3 regions of the Thermosinus thermophiluss DSM 23256 genome follow, and region 3 is predicted to be linked to each of the others. Evidence: riboswitches for the same ligand, from Rfam matches in the RefSeq annotation. Region 3 holds a riboswitch; each other region holds the start of a gene.
What was found. A riboswitch is a leader RNA that binds a small molecule or an ion and turns the genes downstream of it on or off. The one in region 3 is predicted to bind cyclic di-AMP.
Positions count from the first base shown of each region.

Region 1: another riboswitch for cyclic di-AMP. It lies ahead of BLQ99_RS02050 (C40 family peptidase); the one in region 3 lies ahead of BLQ99_RS15275 (3D domain-containing protein).
Region 2: another riboswitch for cyclic di-AMP. It lies ahead of BLQ99_RS05505 (Na-translocating system protein MpsC family protein); the one in region 3 lies ahead of BLQ99_RS15275 (3D domain-containing protein).

Region 1 is NZ_FNBU01000002.1:143,641-150,366, reverse strand. Features, by position in the region: gene spoIVB (SpoIVB peptidase) at 1-312, shown strand, start outside; gene BLQ99_RS02065 (hypothetical protein) at 360-695, shown strand; gene aroH (chorismate mutase) at 732-1,091, shown strand; gene mqnE (aminofutalosine synthase MqnE) at 1,120-2,217, opposite strand; cyclic di-AMP (ydaO/yuaA leader) riboswitch at 2,357-2,480, shown strand; gene BLQ99_RS02050 (C40 family peptidase) at 2,483-3,142, shown strand; gene BLQ99_RS02045 (Fur family transcriptional regulator) at 3,343-3,768, shown strand; gene BLQ99_RS02040 (metal ABC transporter ATP-binding protein) at 3,780-4,529, shown strand; gene BLQ99_RS02035 (metal ABC transporter permease) at 4,510-5,352, shown strand; gene BLQ99_RS02030 (Na/Pi cotransporter family protein) at 5,320-6,246, opposite strand; gene BLQ99_RS02025 (HD domain-containing protein) at 6,382-6,726, shown strand, end outside.
Region 2 is NZ_FNBU01000006.1:121,464-128,189, forward strand. Features, by position in the region: gene BLQ99_RS05490 (superoxide dismutase) at 1-239, shown strand, start outside; gene BLQ99_RS05495 (FAD-binding oxidoreductase) at 296-1,699, opposite strand; partial or broken gene BLQ99_RS15420 (APC family permease) at 1,854-3,698, opposite strand; gene BLQ99_RS05505 (Na-translocating system protein MpsC family protein) at 4,033-4,425, opposite strand; cyclic di-AMP (ydaO/yuaA leader) riboswitch at 4,473-4,612, opposite strand; gene BLQ99_RS05510 (MFS transporter) at 5,081-6,433, shown strand; tRNA gene BLQ99_RS05515 (tRNA-Ala) at 6,493-6,568, shown strand.
Region 3 is NZ_FNBU01000009.1:100,329-107,054, forward strand. Features, by position in the region: gene recG (ATP-dependent DNA helicase RecG) at 1-148, shown strand, start outside; gene BLQ99_RS07220 (hypothetical protein) at 311-514, shown strand; gene BLQ99_RS07225 (DUF4911 domain-containing protein) at 542-805, opposite strand; gene BLQ99_RS07230 (TVP38/TMEM64 family protein) at 901-1,581, shown strand; gene BLQ99_RS07235 (4-oxalocrotonate tautomerase) at 1,753-1,938, shown strand; gene BLQ99_RS07240 (ferredoxin family protein) at 2,004-2,300, opposite strand; gene BLQ99_RS07245 (FAD-dependent oxidoreductase) at 2,300-3,688, opposite strand; cyclic di-AMP (ydaO/yuaA leader) riboswitch at 3,891-4,022, shown strand; gene BLQ99_RS15275 (3D domain-containing protein) at 4,027-4,659, shown strand; gene miaB (tRNA (N6-isopentenyl adenosine(37)-C2)-methylthiotransferase MiaB) at 4,776-6,131, shown strand; gene BLQ99_RS07260 (MutS N-terminal domain-containing protein) at 6,158-6,726, shown strand, end outside.

The DNA of each region.
Region 1 (6,726 bases), on a different contig from region 3:
AGCATTGAAATCCAAAAAGTAAATCTTCAGGCCGTACCGGAAGGCAAAGGTTTGGTAATTAAAGTGACCGACAGTCGATTGCTTGAAAAGACCGGCGGCATTGTCCAAGGCATGAGCGGCAGCCCTATTATTCAAAATGGCAAAATCGTCGGTGCGGTAACCCATGTCTTTATTCACGACCCAACGCGGGGATATGGTTGCTTTGTCGACTGGATGCTGATGGAAAGTGGTCTGCTGCCGAAAAAAGAAAAACAAACGGCCAGAAAACTATTTAGTTTTTCTGGCTTATTTATGTACCCGGTAGCGGCTTAGCACTAAAGATTGTTTCTCCTCATAAATTATATTATGGGGGGAAGAACATGAATTTTAAAAATTTATTTGTCTGCTTAACTTTAAAAGATGTTGAAGAAAAATTCCCGGTAGAGGGTTTTCAAAAAAATGAAACAACAGGCCACAAAGAACTATTAATTACGCTGTTTGGGCAGCGGCTATGGGTGGATGCCTATGCTGTAAAACTTTATAAAGGCCGCGGTAGCGCTTTTTGCTGGAAAGACAGTCAGGAAGGCCGTTACATTGAATTGACGGACAAAAATGAAGTATGTCCCGAATGCGGCTGGTGGAAATGTCACTATTGCGGTTCTTGCCGATGTAATAAACCCAGTGACGAAAGGAAAAACGAACAAAACAACGAATAAATGAATAAAATAAACAGGCGGAAAGGAGCGGTCACGTTGCTGCGTGGCGTCCGGGGAGCGACAACGGTAGATGCGAATACGCCGGAAAGTATACAGGAGCGAGTACGCGAACTGCTGACAGTTCTTGTCCGGGAGAACGGTATCGAAACGGCCGATATCGGGGCGGTAATTTTCAGTTCGACGCCCGATTTAAATAGCATGTATCCTGCTGCAGGGGCCCGGGTTTTGGGTTGGACGGAAGTGCCGCTATTCGGCACCCAGGAAATTGATAATCCTACAGGTTTGGCTAGGTGCATCCGCGTTCTCATATTATGGAATACCGACCTTCCCCAGGAGAAGATCAAGCATGTATACCTACACGGCGCGGCGGTATTGCGGCAAGATATCAACAGGTAATAAATTTGCCGAGAAAAAAGGCCGTTTTTTATTGCCTGTAAATTTTAACAATATTATATAGTGAATCCCGCTCAACAGGTATGCGTCCGGCTTGACGGATGACATTGACCAGTTGTTCGATGCTTAGTGACCGTTCAGACTTGCCGCCGGCCGCATGCGTGATTTTTTCCTCACTTACCGTACCATCAAGATCATTGGCGCCAAAGGCCAGCGCCAGCTGGGCAACCGGCAGTGTAAGCATAACCCAATAAGCTTTGATGTGTTTAAAGTTATCGAGCATGAGCCGGGCAAGCGCCACCATTTTCAAATCTTCCCAGGCCGGAACCCTCACGACCTGGTTTTCCAGTTCCGTATTTTTCGGGTGGAAGGCCAGGCCGATAAACGTTTGGAAACCACCGGTCTCATCCTGCAGGTCGCGAAGCGCCAAAAGGTGGTCAATACGTTCCTCCGGTGTTTCGATATGACCATAGAGCATGCTGGCATTTGTCCGGATACCGAGACGGTGGGCCGTACGGATGATAGCGAGCCAGTCTTCACCGCTGGCTTTATTGGGGCAGAGAAGGTTCCGCACCCGGGGACTAAAGATTTCCGCTCCTCCTCCCGGCATAGACCCAAGGCCGGCCGCCTTCAGGGTTTTCAGCACTTCTTCCACCGATTTGCCGGATATCTTGGCAAAATGGTGAATTTCGACAGCGGTAAAGGCCTTAAGATGCAGACGGGGGACGGCTTCTTTAACGGTGGCAATAATATCAACATAATATTCAAAAGGCCATTCGGGGTGTAACCCGCTTACGATGTGAAGTTCGCGCAAATCAGGGTCCTCAGCGGCTTGGCGGGCGATACGGAGGACATGTTCTTTGGTCATGCTGTAGGCCTGCGGACTGGAGGCGTCGCAGCCGAAAGCGCAAAATTTACAGCGGGCAGTGCAAACGTTTGTCAGGTTAACATGCCGGTTAACATTAAAATATACATAGTCGCCGCTGACCCGTTGTCGAACCTTGTTGGCAAGGTAGCCTAGCCAGGCCAAATCATGTGAGTGGAGGAGAGCGAGTCCTTCGTCGCGGGACAACCGAATTCCTTCTGCAATTTTTCTTTCTATTTGGCGACGAAATGCGTCGGAAAGCATGGCGACACTCCTTTCGCCTAGCAATTCGCTGATGAAGCGTCGATTTCCTGTAGATATAGCAAAAAATGATAACCTGGAATTTTTTTCAAGAAAAACCATTTAGAAGGATTATGCACAATAATAGCGAATAATTCAGGTGAGCTATATAAAGCCTAATCCAGCTCAGGAGCGGGGGAACCATTTTTGGGGTGAAACTCTTTAGGAGTGGGGGGCCTTCAACCCTAACCCGTCAGCTAACCTCGTCGGCTTAGAGAGGAGAATTGTATTGCGGAAAATGTTTCGGACGATGGTGCTTTTTTTGCTGCTGTTTATGACAGCAACCTTCGCCCACGCCTCAGGAGTCTACGAAGAGGGGGACCAAGGCCCGGAAGTAGCCGCTATTCAGGCCCGGCTTAAAGAGCTTGGCTATAGGCTGGTGGTTGACGGTGACTTCGGGCAAGCGACCAAAAATGCGGTAATAGCCTTCCAAAAAGACCGGGGTCTGGAAGCGGATGGCATTGTCGGGGCCCAGACCTACCGCGCTCTTATGGGACGGGAGATACCGGTTAGCCGCGATAATAGCGTTGTTCGGCGGGTCATCCAGACAGCCATGCGTTATATCGGTGTCCCTTATGTTTTTGGCGGTGTGACTCCTGACGGGTTCGACTGTTCGGGCTTTACCCGGTTTGTATATGCCCGGGCGGGCGTATACTTGCCGCGAACGGCTGACGCGCAGTTTGAAGTGGGCCAATTTGTGTCTTATTCAAGACTACAGCCTGGCGACATGGTTTTCTTTTCCACTTATGCTCCTGGTCCTTCGCACAGCGGTATTTACTTGGGAGATGGCAGATTTATCAGCGCTACGTCCAGCCGTGGTGTGACCATCGATCACATGGACAGCAGTTACTGGGGACCGCGCTATGTAGGAGCGCGTCGGGTGTTATAAGATTTGGAGGCCAGGCGCCTCCTTTTATTTTCCTCTATTTGCACAAAATTTGCTGTATGACCAGAAATGTTTGCATAGCCTGTACTTGATGGTAGCAGAATAAAGAAAAGACTGGGCAAATTTTTTTTATGCTGTTAGTAAGAAAGTTCCTATTTAGGATGTATCGTATATATTTTTGGCTAGAAGCGGAGTGAATTACCATGTTAAATGACCTGGTCCAGCAGCTTAAGGAAAAGGGGTATCGCATTACACCCCAGCGGCGGGCAATTTTAGAGCGGATACTCCAAACGGCGGAGAACTTGACAGCGGCGGAAATATGGCGTGAAGTCCGTCAGCGTTATCCAGACGTAGGTCTCGATACAGTTTACCGTAACCTGAATATTTTGGTCGAAATGGGACTGTTGATTCCTATTGTCGGGCTGGGTAAGAACGGAACCCGGTATGAGGTAGCTCCTTCATCCCGGCACCATCACCATATTACTTGTATAAAGTGCGGTGAAGCGGCTTGCCTCGATTTTTGTCCGATTGATCCTGAATTTTTAATTATGCTCCGCCACCAGGGGTATGAACTTGTTCGGCACAATATCGAGCTGTTCGGCCTTTGCGCGCAGTGCCGGCAGGGTTAGGAGGGCAAGAAATGTGCATGGTGCAGCTTGATGGCGTATGTTTTGCCTACGATGATTATCCTGTGCTTAACAATATATCTTTAGCGGTAGCCAGCGGTGATTTTCTCGTCGTTGTCGGCCCCAACGGGGCTGGTAAAAGTACGCTGCTTAAAATAATGGCGGGAATCGCGATGCCACAGGGCGGCGAAGTTCGCATCGACGGACGGCCGGTAAGGGAAGCGCAAAGGCAGGGACTAATTGGTTATGTACCGCAGACCTACGGCAAGAACTCGGCCGGTTTTCCGGCGACAGTGGAGGAAGTGGTGGCATTGGGCTTGGTGACAGGCAGCGTTACCAGGCGCAGCAAGCAGTTAGCCACCCATATTGTTGAACATATGTTGGAACTTGTTGATATGACTGGTTTGCGCTCAAGGCGTATCGGTGAACTCAGCGGCGGGCAGCTGCAGCGAGTGATGGTGGCGCGCGCTTTGGCCGGCAACCCCAGGCTCCTTTTGTTAGACGAGCCGACTAGTGGCATTGATGCTGATGCCAGCGCCAAAATATACGAGCTGCTGGGAACGCTGAATCGCAACCTGGGGATTACGGTTGTCATGGTTTCCCATGATATTGAAAAAGCCACCTGCTGGGCTTCGCGGGTGGCCTGCATCAATCGGGGATTATGCTTTTTTGGCAGTGGCCGTGAGTTTCGCGATAGCCACATGACAGTGCGCCACTTTTGGTATGAAACCGGGAGGGGAAAAGATGGAATTTCTCCAATATGACTTTATGCAGCGGGCCCTGGCCGCGGGCCTCATTACCGCCATTGTCTGCCCACTGATTGGTATGTTTGTTGTTATCCGCCGGCAGTCACTTATCGGCGATGGGCTGGGTCATATCGCTTTTGCCGGTGTGACAGGTGGCTATCTCCTAGGGGTTAACCCTTTTGTTGCCGCAGCACTGCTCACTGTTGCCGGCGCCGTGGGCATTGAGATTGTCAGGCGGTGGCACAGTCAGTTCGCTGATATGGTTTTGGCCATCTTTTTTTACGCTGGCATTGCCATGGCCATCATTTTCAGTACTATGACGCGTATGAGCGGTGCCGGGCTGCTTAGTTTTCTTTTTGGCAGTATCATGACCGTTACGACAATAGATCTTATGCTTATAGCCTTTTGCGGCGCCGTCGTCGTAGCGGTAATTTACCGATATTTTGACAAGTTGATGCTGTTGGTACTGGACGAAGAGGTAGCGATTGTGTCCGGCATCAATACCGGCGCGATTAATATGCTGTTCAGTGTGTTGACCGCACTGGTCGTTGTCATCGGCATGACGGTCGTGGGGATTTTACTGGTTAGTGCTCTCATGATTGTTCCCGTTGCTGCGGCGCTTCTTCTTCGCCGCGGTTTCAAAGTCACCTTGGCCTGGGCGCTAATTTTTTCCATTCTGTCCGTCACCGGCGGCCTTATTTTGGCTTTCTATCTGGATATTGCGCCGGGAGGCACTATTGTTATAACGACTATCGGGCTTTATTTGCTAGTTTTGTTTTGGCGAAGAGATTTATTATTTTTGGGTAGTTTAGCCGCGTTCAGGCACCAGAGCGGTGATTAAACGAGCGAATTGACGGATAAACGGCAGTACTGCCAGTGAAGAAAGAATATTGAAAAGAGTATGGACCATAGCTACCTGTGCGCCGAAATCAGCCGTAATCCAGGAGGCAACGCCTGTCAGCAGCCCTGTTAGGGGTAAAAAGATCAGAACGCCTGCGACATTCAGTACGATATGGGCGGCAGCTACCCGCTTTGCCGCAAGCGGGGCAGCACTGCCGACGATCACGGAAGAAAGGCAGGAGCCGATATTATTGCCGTAAACGACATAGGCGGCTGTTGTTAAGTCGATGATGCCATCGGCGGCGAGTACCATAAGCGCTCCGGTGGCGGCGCTGCTAGACTGGAAGAGAAAAGTGAGGATAATACCGCCCAGAATACCGTATAAAGGGTTGGATTGCCCTCTGGTAAGATAATCTATGATTGTTTCTATTTGTGGAAGCTGGCCAAGCAAATCAGAGATAAGGCCGAGACCGAGGAACATGCTGGCCAGTCCGGCAATAGCAAGGCTGACATAGCGCAGTTTTTGGCAAAAAACTGCCATGACAAGCGACAGAACCAGCAAGAAAAGAAAGTAGCTGTCCGGTAGCGAGAGGGTTAGGAGCTGTACGGTTGAACAAGTCCCGATATTGGCGCCCAGGATAATGCCTATGCCCTGATAAAAAGTGAGGTATTCGGCGCTGACCAGGCCGATAGTAATGAGGGAAACAGCGGTGCTGCTCTGCATAAGCGCTGCCGCAGCCGTTCCGACCAACAGACCCCGCCAGGCCGTTACCGTCATGGATTGGAGAAGGCGCTGAAAACGTCGCCACAGCAGGCGCTTTAAGCCAAAGCGCATTAGAAAGATGCCACCGACCAGCATCCCGACACCGGCGAGCATCACGATAAGTATATACATATGTTGCACCCTCCTTTGCAATATAATCTATGAGGTATGGCAGCAGCCAATGCTAGTAAACCTTTTGAGATAATGGTATAATTTTGCATATAAGCGGTAATGATTACCATATAGTTTAGAACAGGAGGGGCCGTTATGCAGTATTCCCGTGCGAAAACTTGGCAGATTTTACGAGAACACGTTACCGGTGAAGCGCTGTTAAAACATTGCGTAGCTGTGGAAATTGCCATGCGCGCTTATGCGCAAAAATTTGGCGGAGATCCCGATTATTGGGGGGCGGTTGGACTACTACACGATATTGATTTCGAGAAATTTCCCCATGACCATCCCAACCATGCCAGAGAAATTCTTGCCGCTTACGGCTATGACGATGAATTTATTACTAACGTTGAGTCCCATGCGCGAGACTGGGAGAAAGAGCGCACCCTTTTGCAAAAAACGCTGCTGGCGGTGGATGAACTGACCGGCTTTATTATTGCC
Region 2 (6,726 bases), on a different contig from region 3:
CCGGCGCCATCCGCGGCATTGGCTGGGCTATCCTGTATCAGGACGTGACGAACGGCCGGCTGATAAACTTTTGGATCAATGAACACGATAAAGGGCACCCGGCAGGATGCAATCCGCTGCTGGTGATGGACGTGTGGGAGCACGCCTATATGCCGGATTACGGCCTCGACCGCGCCGCCTATATCAATGCCTTTTTCGGCAATATCGACTGGCGGGTGGTGGAGGAGCGGCTACTATAAAAAATGCCGCCTGCTTGTGCAGGCGGCATTTTGCCGGTGAGGAGGCGGCCTTAGCTTTAGCTAATATCAATTACTTTACCTGGGTTCAGGATAAGGTTGGGATCAAGGGCTTGCTTGATGGCTTTCATCATTTTGAGTTCGACGGGATTGGCGAATTTCTCCAGCAGCTTAACCCGCTTGTAGCCGATGCCGTGTTCGCCGGACAGTTTGCCGCCCAGGTTGTAAACCAGGGTATATAGTTCTTCCTGGACAAGCGGCAAGATGCGATCCCAGTCGTCGTCACTCATTTTATCTTTGAGAATATTAACATGGATGTTGCCGTCGGCGGCATGGCCGGCGCAATGCATGGTCACGCCGTGTTTGCGGCCAATGGCAGCGATTTGCTCGACGGCTTTGGGAATTTCACTCATGGGGACGACGATGTCTTCCATAGAAAAGACCAGGCTGCGGGCGCGGTCGGCTTCGGCGAAGGCCTTGCGCGCTTTCCAGATTTTCGCCGGATCAGCGACCAGTACGGCCATGGCGCCGTTTTCGGTACACAGTTCGTCAATGGTGGCCGCTTGTTCTTCAAGTTGTTCTTCGTTTTCGCCTTCGAGCTTGATGATAATATAGTAGCCGTTGTCACTGTGGGGCTGTTTTTCCCGCAAAAATTCCTCGCAGCATTTGATGGTTTCATTATCCATAAATTCCACGCAGGTAGGCGTGATGCCGGCGGCCATGATTTTTGGCACGACCCCGATTGCGGTAGCGAGGTCAGGGAATACGGCCAGCAGGTCAATCTGTTCCTTGGGAAGCGGCATCAGCTTCAGATATATCTTGGTGATGACGCCCAGGGTGCCTTCTGAGCCAATAATCAGGTTGACGAGGCTATAGCCGGTGGAATCTTTCATGCATTTACCGCCCAGGGTGACAATTTCCCCTTCCGGAGTGACAATCTCCAGGCCGTATATTTGACGGCGGGTGGTACCGTATTTGACCGCCTTATTGCCGCCCGCATTGGTGGCGACATTGCCGCCGATGAAGGAACTGTCGCCGCTGCAGGGATCGCCGGCATAGAGATACCCGGCGGCGTTGGCCGCTTTTTGCACCGCCTCGGTGGTTACGCCCGGCTCGACGACCATAAACATATTAACGGTATCAATTTCCAAAATTTTATTCATCCGCTCCAAGGACAGGACGATGCCGCCTTTAAATGGCACGGCGGCACTGGCCAGGCCGGTGCCTGCGCCCCGCGGGACAACGGGTATGCGCTCGCGGTTGGCAAGTTTGATGATTTCGGCGATTTCCGCCGCATTGGCCGGCAGGACCACTGCTTCCGGCATTTTCACATATTTGGGGTCGGTTACCTCGTCGTGGGAATAGGGCTCCATCTTCTCGGGGCTGGTCCAGACATACTTCTCCCCGACGATTTTTTTCAGCTCAGCAATTACAGTCTCGCTTACCGGATTGTAAGCGACCATGCTTTTTCCCTCCCTCACACGGGTATAATCAATTAATTATACCAATTGCTAAATTCAGTATAATCTTGCAGGGAAAATTTGTCTATAAGAATTTTTTATGAAGTGCGTAAAAATGAGTGATATAAACAAATGGTTTTGGCTGCTGGTTGCGATTTTATTTTTGTAGGTGATAAGGAATAGTAGCGACAATTACGTTTTCTTTTAAGATAAGCAGCGTCCGCAAAATCCAGCCGGTTTGGTTATGGAGCAGTCTGTGCCACCATTTTTTTGTTTCGAATTCCGGGATCAGGACGGTTATAAAATCAGACGGCGCCTTGGTTCTTTCAAGCTGTTCAATATAATCCAGCAACGGCTTAATTACCAACCGGTAAGGAGAGTAAATAGTAACCAGGCGGATATCGGGATTCCATTTCTCCCATTTTTCTTTAAATTTACGGCCTGCTTCGTCATCGGTAGCAATGTGCACTGCCAGGATATCGGGACTAAGCGCTTTGGCGTACTGAAGTGATTGGGCTACCACGCGGGTAATACTGGCTACTGGTACGATGATCAAGTTCTTAGCTTGGGTGGGGGTGCTGCAAGCTGGCAGGGTTGGTATATTCAGGCGGCAGCTGGAGCTGTTCTGACATATCGTTGTAGTGGTGGCGGATTTTTTTAAAAATATAAATCATTGTCGGAATGAAAATAAGCACCAGCCAGGCGCCATAAAAGAATTTGGTAATAGCGATGACCAAGACAACGGTACCAGTGACGATGGCTCCTACCCCATTTAAAATTGCTCGCCTGGTCCAGCCTTTGCTTTTCTCGCGGCGCCAGTAAACAACCATACCGACTTGAGCAATGGTAAACGAAAGAAAGACGCCAATGGCATACAAAGAAATTAGATGTTCGGTGTTGCCGTGGAAAATAGTGATTAGCAGGCCGGCTATGACGCTGAGAAGAATTATTCCGGTGGAGAAGCTGAGCCGTTCGCCTCTGACGCCAAGATAACGGGGCATATAGCCATCCTTTGCTAAAATGGACAATAGGGGCGGCAGGCCGTTATAAGCCGTATTGGCCGCTAAATATAGCACTAACATGGTGGTAAATTGAACATAGTAATACGCCCAATTGCGGCCGAAGGTTAACTCAGCCACCTGCGAGAGCGCCGTAACATCAGGCGTCGGAATGATATGGTAATGCATAATCAAAAAGGAAATACCAGCAAACATGACCGCAAGGATTGCGACATCCAATAAGTTGTTATTGTTGCATTGCGGATTTCCGGTTTTTTGAACATCGGCACGCCGTTGGAAATAGCTTCCACACCAGTCATAGAACTGCAACCGGAGGCAAAGGCACGCAGGATCAGAAAGGCAACTGTCCAGTCCCATTGCTTAGCGGTAGATGCGGGCGGAATAAGCGGCGCCGGCTGCGTAAACGCCTGATAAACACCTGCCGCAATAAGCCCTAACATTCCCAGGATAAAAGCATACGTAGGAAAGACAAAAACATTGGATGATTCGCGCACGCCGCGCAGATTGATTAACATCAATATGCCAAATAACACGGCTAAATCAATTGTCACCGCATGGGGGGCTAACTGCGGGAAAGCAGATACGATCGCTTCCGTACCTGAGGAAATGCTCACTGCTACAGTAAGCGAATAATCGGCAAATAGGGCCGCTGCTGCCGTCAGGGCCGGCAATTCACCAAGGTTGTGGATGGCTACGGAGTAAGAACCGCCACCGCCGGGGTTAGCTTTGGCCACCTGTACATATGAAACAGTTACAATAGCCAGTAATACGAGGATAGCAAGGGCGACCGGCCCTATATAGCCATACGCTAATACCCCAGGGATAGCAAGAGTAAGCATAATCTGTTCCGGGCCATAACCAACCGATGACAGGGCATCAGATGAAAAAATTGCCAGTGCCTTCCATTTTGGCAGCTTTTCGTGACTAAGCTCTCGATTATGCAGCGGTCTGCCAATTAGCAAACGCCTGATTTCACGCATCATAAAACTATCAGCCTCCATTATACTCTTTATGGTTAACGTACAGGCTTATCCTAAAAAATAAGGCCAATAGTTATTCCAGCTTTTGTAGGCCACCGCTGTGGCGGACAACAATAAGAAGTACATCGTATTTCGCGATTAGCCAAAGTATATCCTCATTTGTCCATATTTAATGTTCCCTCGCTCGGAATCAAATAATGGCGATTTAGCAAGTGTAAAAAAAGCAAACCGGTGCGTAAGCAACCAGACCTTGCGGCCAAATGAGCCGCCCGGCTGTTACTCGCGTACCGGCCTACAAATCGCCTAAGCTGTGCTGCTTCTGCGTTTTGTCCGCCAGCTATGCGTCCACTTTAGCTTTTTCTTCGTCGCGGAGCCGTTTTTCCAAATTTGTATCAAGAATATATATTTCCACCCGCTCGCCCGTTTTAGTGCTAATGTCACTGTGGCTGCTGACCACACGGCACCCGGTGAGGCGGGCCACCAGGTTTTCCGCTTCTTCGTTAAATGTCTCGCGCAGGATCTGCCGCATTTGTTTAACTACTTGCCGGCCTTTTTCGGTTTTGACAAGATGTGTTTCCTCGATAGTCAGAACGCCTTTTAGGCGGATTAAGACCATATCATCAATAATATAAGTCTTGGCTTCCGTAGGTCCGCGGCCAATGAGGCTGCGCTGAAACTTAATAAAGGCATCATTAATTTCGGCTTCCAACAGAGTTTTTTTTATAGCCATAACAACCGTTTCCTCCGTAACATAAAAAGAAAAGACCGCACGGTCTTTCGACCTCTTTGCTTTAGCCTACGAAGTTAGCTGTCGGGTTAGGATGGCAAGAGAGGTAAACATCCTTTCTGCCTGTGGCAGAATTCACCCCAAAAAGGTGGGTCCTCCGCTTCCATATGGAATTCGGCTTTGCTTTGTTTTACAGAGTCAATTATAGCTTATCTGTTACAGAAAGAAAGTTTCATTTTAGCAGGAAAAACTGGCTTTTTATAGCCTGGGCTGGCTAATAATACAACGGGATGGTTATGGCGCTGCATTAAAACAGTTTGCGCAAAATTTGAAGCGGCGGCAAAAACCAGGTGTGAAAACATTGTCTCCATTTCCCGAAATAATGAGGTATAAAAGCTAGTAGAACAGTCTAGCCAGTGCTTTACGCTATACTCGGTTGCCATAAAAGAGTGTTGACAGCGGGCGGGGCGGCGTGGCATAATAAACACAAATCAATATTGGTACCTTTAAATCAGTCCTGTGAGGCTGGCAAGGTAGGCGGCGTAATCAAGATTGCAGCTTTATGGCACTTTTATATGCCAAAAAGGGCTTCCTGTCAGTGGGACTGGCGGGAAGCCCTTTTCGCTTGCCTCGGTACCAAAAACGAGGAGGAGAAGGTATGGAAACCCACGTCAAGGTTATCGGGCAGGAACCACGTCTCTTGCCCCAAAGCTTAACCCAGGCCGGCGCGTCGGTCGGCGCCGCGGACGGCGGCAGCCGCTACCGCTGGCAAGTGCTAATTGCTTCCGTGCTGGGGTATGCCATGGACGGGCTGGATATGCTCATCTTGTCCTTTGTCATGACAGCGATCATCGGTGCTTTCGGCCTGACCCTCGCCGAGGGCGGGTTGGTGGCCACGGTAACCTTGATCGGTGCTGTGCTTGGCGGCTATGGCTTTGGCATTTTGGCCGACTATATCGGGCGCGTGCGCGTCTTTTCCCTCACCATTCTGGTTTTCTCGGTTTTCACCGGCCTAACGGCCTTTGCCGACAGCTTCCTGGAACTCAACATTTACCGCTTCCTGGCCGGTTTGGGCCTGGGCGGCGAGTTTGGCATCGGCATGACGCTTGTCACTGAGACGTGGCCGAAAGAAAAGCGGGCGCGGGCGACCGGGGCAGTGGCTGTCGGCTGGCAGCTCGGCGTGGTGGCCGCCGCTTTGGTCAGCGCCTATGTACTACCGGCCTTTGGTTGGCGGGCCGTTTTCCTGATCGGCGCGCTGCCGGCCCTGTTCGCCGCCTGGGCGCGCTACGGTCTGGCTGAACCGCCTATCTGGCTGGCAACGCAGGCGAGAAAAAAGGCGCTTCGGGAAAAAATTGCCGCCAAGCTGCCCTTAACCGCCGAAGAACAGGCGTTTTACAACAAGACCACCCAGTTCCCCTTGCTGCACCTGTTCGCCGACCGGCGTACGGCAACGACTACGCTGGCCCTTACGGTGATGACCAGTGTGCAGAACACGGGCTACTATGGCATTATGGTCTGGCTGCCCACTGTCTTGATGAAACAGCATGGGTTGACGCTGAACAAAACGAGCATGTGGATGGTGGCCACCGTTTTGGGGATGATTTTGGGGATTGCCGTCTTTGGCTATATTGCCGATAAAATCGGCCGCCGTCCCGCCTATATGGCCTTCCAGTTGGCTTCCGCGGCCGCGGTGTGGGTGTATGCTAACCTGTCTGACCCGCTGCACCTTTTAGTCGGCGGCGCGATCCTCGGCTTCTTCTGCAATGGCATGATGGCCGGCTACGGCGCGCTGCTGTCGGAAAACTATACTACGGAAGCCCGTTCCACGGCGGAAAACTTTATCTTCAACACCGGCCGGGCCGTGGGCGGTTTCGCTCCTCTCGCCATCGGCGTCCTGGCCGCTCAGTACAGCCTTTCCGGCGCGCTGGCGCTGTTGGCCTTCATCTACGTCGCCGCCGCCGTCAACGTCTACTTCCTGCTGCCGGAAACGAAGGACAAAGAATTGGTATAAGAACCTTGCAGGCAATCAGGAAATATAATATAATATTTGTCGTGAAGTTCAAATGGTGTGGGGGCGTAGCTCAGTTGGGAGAGCGCATGGTTCGCATTCATGAGGTCGTGGGTTCGAATCCCATCGTCTCCACCAGGAGCTAGATTTTGCCTATGTTCGCAGGGTGGTGAATGTAGGCATTTTCATTTTGATGAACACATAGTTGGTTTTTATGCGTTGACTTTGAAGTAAAAAAATATAGGAACTATGTGCTTACTTCCTTCCTAAAATTGGCGTTTTATGTCAATTAGGAG
Region 3 (6,726 bases):
TGCTGATATTGTCCGTGACATTGAAATCTTGCTGGAAGCAAGGCAAGCTGCTCAGCAGACTGTAATGCATCCGGAAATATTCGCTAAACTTCAGGATGTTCTTAAGCTTCGTTTTGGCGAAGCGTTCAATATGATATTTAACAATTAGAAAAAAAGGGCGGCTGCTGGCCGCCAATTATGGGAGAGGAGAAAATTTACATTCTAATTATGCCCCGTATCATCGTTTCTATACACCGTTTAATGAAATTTTTTTATTATTTTCGCGCATCTTGGCGCACACTAAAGAAAAACTGGCAAGAGGTGGCGGGGCATGCAAGACGATTTTGCGGAAAAACAGTTACGGGCGATAGCTGAAGAATGTCAGGAGTTTGAGCATGTCATAAATGCAATGGGTTACGGTTATTCGCTGCTAAATGTTTCCCCAGATAACTATGTTCGTCGCTGTAGTGACTGTATACATTGGCTTGGTGGATCATGCGGTATTTTCCGTGACGAAATCCGGCAATGGCATTGACAAGGCACTGCACCGCAGTGCTCTTTTTTATCCCATAATTTCAAATTCAATCGGCAACGTCTTGAGAATTTCCCATACGTCAGCACAGGTATCGGGGCTGGGGCGCAGCTTAACCAAGCCTTGTTTGGGTTCGAGCGGGATAATCATGACAATATTTTCATATCCTTCAAGCAACCGAATGAATAAATTGATATCACAAACTTTTAACTTAATATCAATATCATTGCTATCCTGTTCATATTTCCGGGCTGTATTGGCAAAACAGCTGGTTCCTTTATAGCGTCGACTCACATTCTTTACCCCTTTATTGCCATCTGTTCAATATTTTAGTATATTTAATTGTGAACTGCAAAGATAGAGAAAAGATTGGCAAAGGAAAGATTACGATGGGAAAAATTTGGGGATGGCTTTTTATTTTTATTGTCTGCGGTTTACTGTACTGGTGGCAGCCGGAATTTTTTCAGCATGCTTACAGCATAATCGAAAGAGGCGACATTGCCGCCCTAGCAGAGTATCTCCGCTCTTTCGGAGCATGGGGTATCTTAGTCACGCTGGCATTATTCGTTATAATGACCTTCACAATCGTTTTTCCGTTCATGATTTTATCCGGAGCCGCCGGCATTGTCTATGGGCTTTTCTGGGGAACGCTCCTCTCATGGATGGGAGAATTGATTGGCGCCCTATTTATGTTTGTATTTGCCCGCTATTTTTTTCGCCACGCCGTTGAAGGGTGGATTGCGAAAAGTCCATACCTCAAACAGGTAGACGACTACAGCGCGGCTAACGGGTTTAAGGCCTTGCTGATAGCGCGGCTTTTGCCGTTGGCTCCGTCCGGTATCATTACTGCTGTAGCCGCCATTAGCCGGATTTCGTTTTACGATTTTTTTTGGGCCACTTTTTTGGGGAAATTACCGCCAGTGGTTATTAAGGTATTACTGGGCCATGACCTCGTTTTTGCTAAGGAAAACATGACACGGCTGATTTTTATAATTGTCTTGGTTATTGCCGTCTATGCCGCCTTATGGTGGCACAGACGTAAGAAAAAGCAAAATCATGAAAACCGGTAACGCGATTGTCTTTCGCCTTTTATTCAGAAAATCGGTTGTATAAATTAGGCTGCTATGCAGACACTCTCTAATTATTTCAGATAACTAAATAAAATAATAAAATGGATTGTTTTGCAGGGATAGAATCACCTTCGCCGAATACAATAACCAGCGCAAGGGGAGGTGATTAACATGCCAGTCGTGCAAATTGATATGTTGGAAGGCCGGACTCTCGAGCAAAAGCGGGAATTGGTAAAAAAAGTGACAGAGGTCATTGTTGAAACTGCCAATTGCCCGCCAGAAGCAGTGACGATTATTATCCGTGAAATGCCTAAAGAACATCTTGGTAAAGCTGGTAAACTGCGCTCCGACATGTAAAAATAGCAGCCCATTTCGTATATAACGAAATGGGCTGTTTTATTATGAGAAAATATATTTGCTTATTATCCTTCTTTATATAACACTCCATAACCACCATTAGGATAGGAAAAATTAATATTATTGGCCGGACATATTAGCCGGCAGGAACCGCATTCGATACATTGCTTGTATAACACTATGATGGGATCAGTATGCTGATAATTCCATCTAAATACACCGGAGGGACATATAGTTAAACACTGTTTGTCTGTGCAATTACGACAGACTTCCTGGTCGTTGATGACAATATGCTGCCATTGTTCATCGGTCTTAAAAAGCAGCAATTTTACTTTTGCATCTAACTCAGCTAAGCTGGACATCACCGTATCACCTTCAACACTTCCCAGACATCTCTTATTGTTTTTAAAATTGGCTGCATACTGGTAACTTTTTGAAATATAAATTTCCGCTTTTCGCGCTTCGGCATAGTGTATACCTTGGTAATATGATATGCGGTTTCATTGGCCATACGGGTATATAGATCGAACAAATATGGTATATCCTGCATTAACTTAGCTGCTCCGGCATTGGCTTTGAAATCCTGCATAACAAAACTTTCATCAAGTAAGGTCCGGTACAGTGATAGTTTCTTAACGGAAAAACTACGACTGGCTTTTGCGGCATAAGCAGCCCTGGCGGCAAAAAAACCAGACCACATGGCCAAATTAAAACCATGAACGCCATTTACTAATGAAGCGGCATCGCCAATAATCATCAGTCCCGGATGTACTAATTCAGGTATTGCGTAATATCCGCCTTCGGGAATAAGGGCAGCGCCATATTCAACAGTAATACCGCCATCCAGCAATGGCTGCATATACGGATGCTTTTTTATTCGTTCCAATAGATCATTAGGGCTTAAGGCAGCCTTAGCTAAGTCAGCTAAAGAAATACCAACGTTAATATTAAAACTGTCTTTGAAAGTATGAATCGAACCAGTACCGTTAAACCCGGCAGTAGGGTAACCGATAAGTCCGATGATGGTACCATGGCCCGGAAGCAAGTTGAACCGTTCTTCAATAACTTTCGCGGGTAAGGCAATAGTTTCTTTTACGTAAAGGGAAAAATTTTGGGGTGAAATCCGGGGGACCAGTTTCGCCCGTTCAGCCAACATAGAATTGGCACCGTCCGCAAGAATAATTATATCGGCAATAAAATCGTTGTTTTGTGGCGGAGATACGTGCACCCCGATGGCCTGCGAGCCGTCAAACAGTACCTCAGACACATGATGGCCCAGCAGCAATGTAGCTCCGGCGTTAATTGCTTTTGCAGCCAACCATCTGTAAAAATTGACACGTTTTATTGTAAATCGATTATAGGGAGCGGCAGCAAGTTTTGTGCTGCGAAATCTGGCTGTTAATATCGAATCTTCAGTCATCCACCAGTACGATTGGTCAGTGACAATACGTTCATACTGACACTCTTCCCAGAAATTGGGGAAGAGTTTATGGACGTGCTCGGCGATAATTGACGCGCCACCGCAATTTTTGGCGCCCGGATAAGGTCCACGCTCCAGCAAAAGCACGTCAAGACCTTCTTTGGCCATAAAATAGGCAGCTGTTGCCCCTGCCGGACCGGCTCCTACGACAATTGCATCATATTTTTTGGCTGGATCGGCCAAGTTCAAATGGGTATTATTAACCTCCGGCTTTGATCGGTTTTGAGTTTTTTGGGTTTTGTACCATTCTTTTAGCACACCATCACCCATTTTTAGTGTGTCCACCTGATAAGCGCTCCATCCACTTAATTAAAAATGCTCTATTTGATTTGTATTACTTTTTGCAACTAATTGGTATATATATTGATATATAAGAATAGCGGCGAATAGTGAAGATTTTTTTTAGGCAAATGATATATAGCGCCGTTTTGGGGCATTTTTCTCTTTTGTCTCTTTAACTGAAATGATGTATTATACTGACATGCCGAAGTTCCCTCAAAGGAACACGGAGGAACCATTAATGGGGTGAATCCGCGTATGCGGTAGGGGTTTCCCTTATCCCGAACCCGGCAGCTAACTTCGTAGGCAGAGAAAGGGAGTGATTGATAATGAAAAAAATACGCACAGTGATAGCATCAATGGTTGCTGCTATTATTTTCGGTCTTATCGGCCTTGCGCCGGTAAGTGCTGCAGCCCTCGGGGAACGAGTGCTGCAAGTTGGTGCCATAGGCGACGACGTCCGTGAATTACAGATTAAATTAAATGGACTAGGCTTTAATGCCGGAACTGTAGACGGTATTTTTGGTCCCAAAACGCAAAATGCGGTCAAGATGTTTGAAAAAGCAAATAATCTCGAGAGCGATGGCATTGCCGATCAAGATCTGTTAACTATTATTCAAAAAAAGGCGCCCAAAGTATTCCGCGATGCTCCGGTGCGTTATAAACAGATCCTGGATATTGTTGCGACCGCTTATGCTCCAGGTCCCCATGATAACGGCAAATGGGGAAATCTTACTCATATCGGTACCCAGGTTCGGCCAGGCATTATTGCCGTTGACCCGAAAGTTATTCCACTTGGCACGCGTGTTTATATCGAGTTTCCTGACGGTCATGGCATGTATGCCGTAGCCGAGGATACAGGCGGCGCGATCAAGGGCAACCGTATTGATATTGCTATGTGGACGGTTGCCGAAGCGTATAATTTCGGCATCCAAAAAGTTAAAGTTTATATCTTAGACTAAAAAACACCCGGGGGATCCCGGGTGTTTTTTATGACGGGAGAGAGCTTTATATCGCATTGTTTACCAGAAAAAATTGGGATATAATAATCAGAAGGATGTGGTTAGGGAGTGATGATATGGATACTTTAAATAGAGATACCGACCTCAATTATGGGCGGTCAAAAAAATATCACATTATTACTTACGGTTGTCAAATGAATGAAAATGATTCGGAGCGGCTGGCCGGCCAATTGCGCGGTCTTGGTTACAGCAGTGCCGATGAAATTGAACAGGCAGACCTTATTTTAATTAATACCTGCTGTGTCCGCGAGAGCGCGGAAAAAAAAATATATGGAAAAATTGGCGAATTAAAAAGACTCAAAGCGGCAAATCCCAATCTGATCATAGGCGTAACAGGGTGCTTGTCACAGAAAGATCGCGACAAAATTTTTACTAAGGCGCCTCACGTTGATTTGGTTATGGGGACTCATAATGTCCACCAACTCGCAGACCTGCTAAAAGAGATTTCCCAGTCCAAGGATCGGGTACTGGCGATATGGGATCAGGCAGAGCGGCTAGCACCCGATGTGCCAACGGTACGCAAAAGTCTGGTTTCGGCTTGGGTACCCATTATGTACGGGTGTAACAACTTTTGTACATATTGCATCGTACCATATGTGCGCGGACGGGAGCGAAGCCGCCCGCTTGCCGACATCCTTGCCGAGATCAGGCAATTAGGGACAGAGGGATTTAAAGAGATTACGCTGCTAGGCCAAAATGTAAACTCCTATGGCAAGGATGGGAAAGAAAACATTGATTTTGCCGATTTACTGGCAGCCGTGGACAAAGTGGAGACAATTGCCCGAATTCGGTATATGACTTCGCACCCGCGCGACATGAACGACAAGGTGATTGATGTCATTAAGCATGGCCAGAGGATTTGCGAACATTTTCATCTGCCAATCCAGTCAGGCAGTGATATCATTTTGCAGCGGATGAACCGCGGATATACAACAGAATATTATCGGAAACTTGTGGAAAAGGTTCGTAGAGAAATACCGCACGCCAGTATTACTACGGATATTATCGTGGGATTTCCTGGGGAAACGGATGAACTATTTATGCAAACGCTTGATTTTGTCCGGTCAATTCGCTTTGATGCGGCTTATACTTTTTTGTATTCTCCTCGCTCTGGCACGCCAGCAGCAACTATGCCTGATCAAGTGCCGTTGATGGTAAAAAAGCAACGCCTGCAACAACTAATGGCCGTCCAAAATGAAATTAGTTTAGCTATTAATGAAACTCTTATTGGCCAAACAGTAGAGGTACTTGTTGAGGGTCCCAGTAAAAATGATCCGGATAAGATGATGGGACGGACGCGAACTAACAAAATTGTACTTTGGAATAGGGGAAATGAGCAAATAGGGCAGCTTCTCCCAATAAAAGTTCTTAAAGCGCAGACTTGGTTGTTGAAAGGTGAAGTGGCTGATTAACTTTGGGTGGGAAAAAGGAGAATACCATGGCAGAGACCTATACCCCAATGATCGAGCAGTACCGGGAGATAAAACGGCACCATACCGATAAAATTTTATTTTTCCGACTGGGCGACTTTTATGAAATGTTTTTTGAAGACGCCGAAATTGCATCACGCGAACTAGAAATTACCCTAACGGGACGCGACGGAGGGTCCGGTAAGCGGATTCCCATGTGCGGCGTTCCTTTCCATGCGGCCGATACTTACATAGCCCGCCTCATTAATAAAGGCTATAAAGTAGCAATCTGCGAACAGGTAGAAGATCCTAAGCAAGCTAAGGGGATTGTGCGCCGGGAAGTAATTAAAATTATTACTCCCGGAACAGTATTGTCAGATGTGCTACTTCCGGATAAGAGCAATAATTATCTGGTTGTTATCCATGAAAAAGACGATCTCCTAATCCTGGCAGGAGCGGATATTTCAACCGGCGAATGTTATTGGGCAGATTTTGCCGGTCCTTACCGGATCAATACTCTTTGCGACCACCTATATCGCCTTTCACCGGCGGAGATTGTGCTAACCGGTCGTCTCACTGATAAAGAGACTTTGGACAC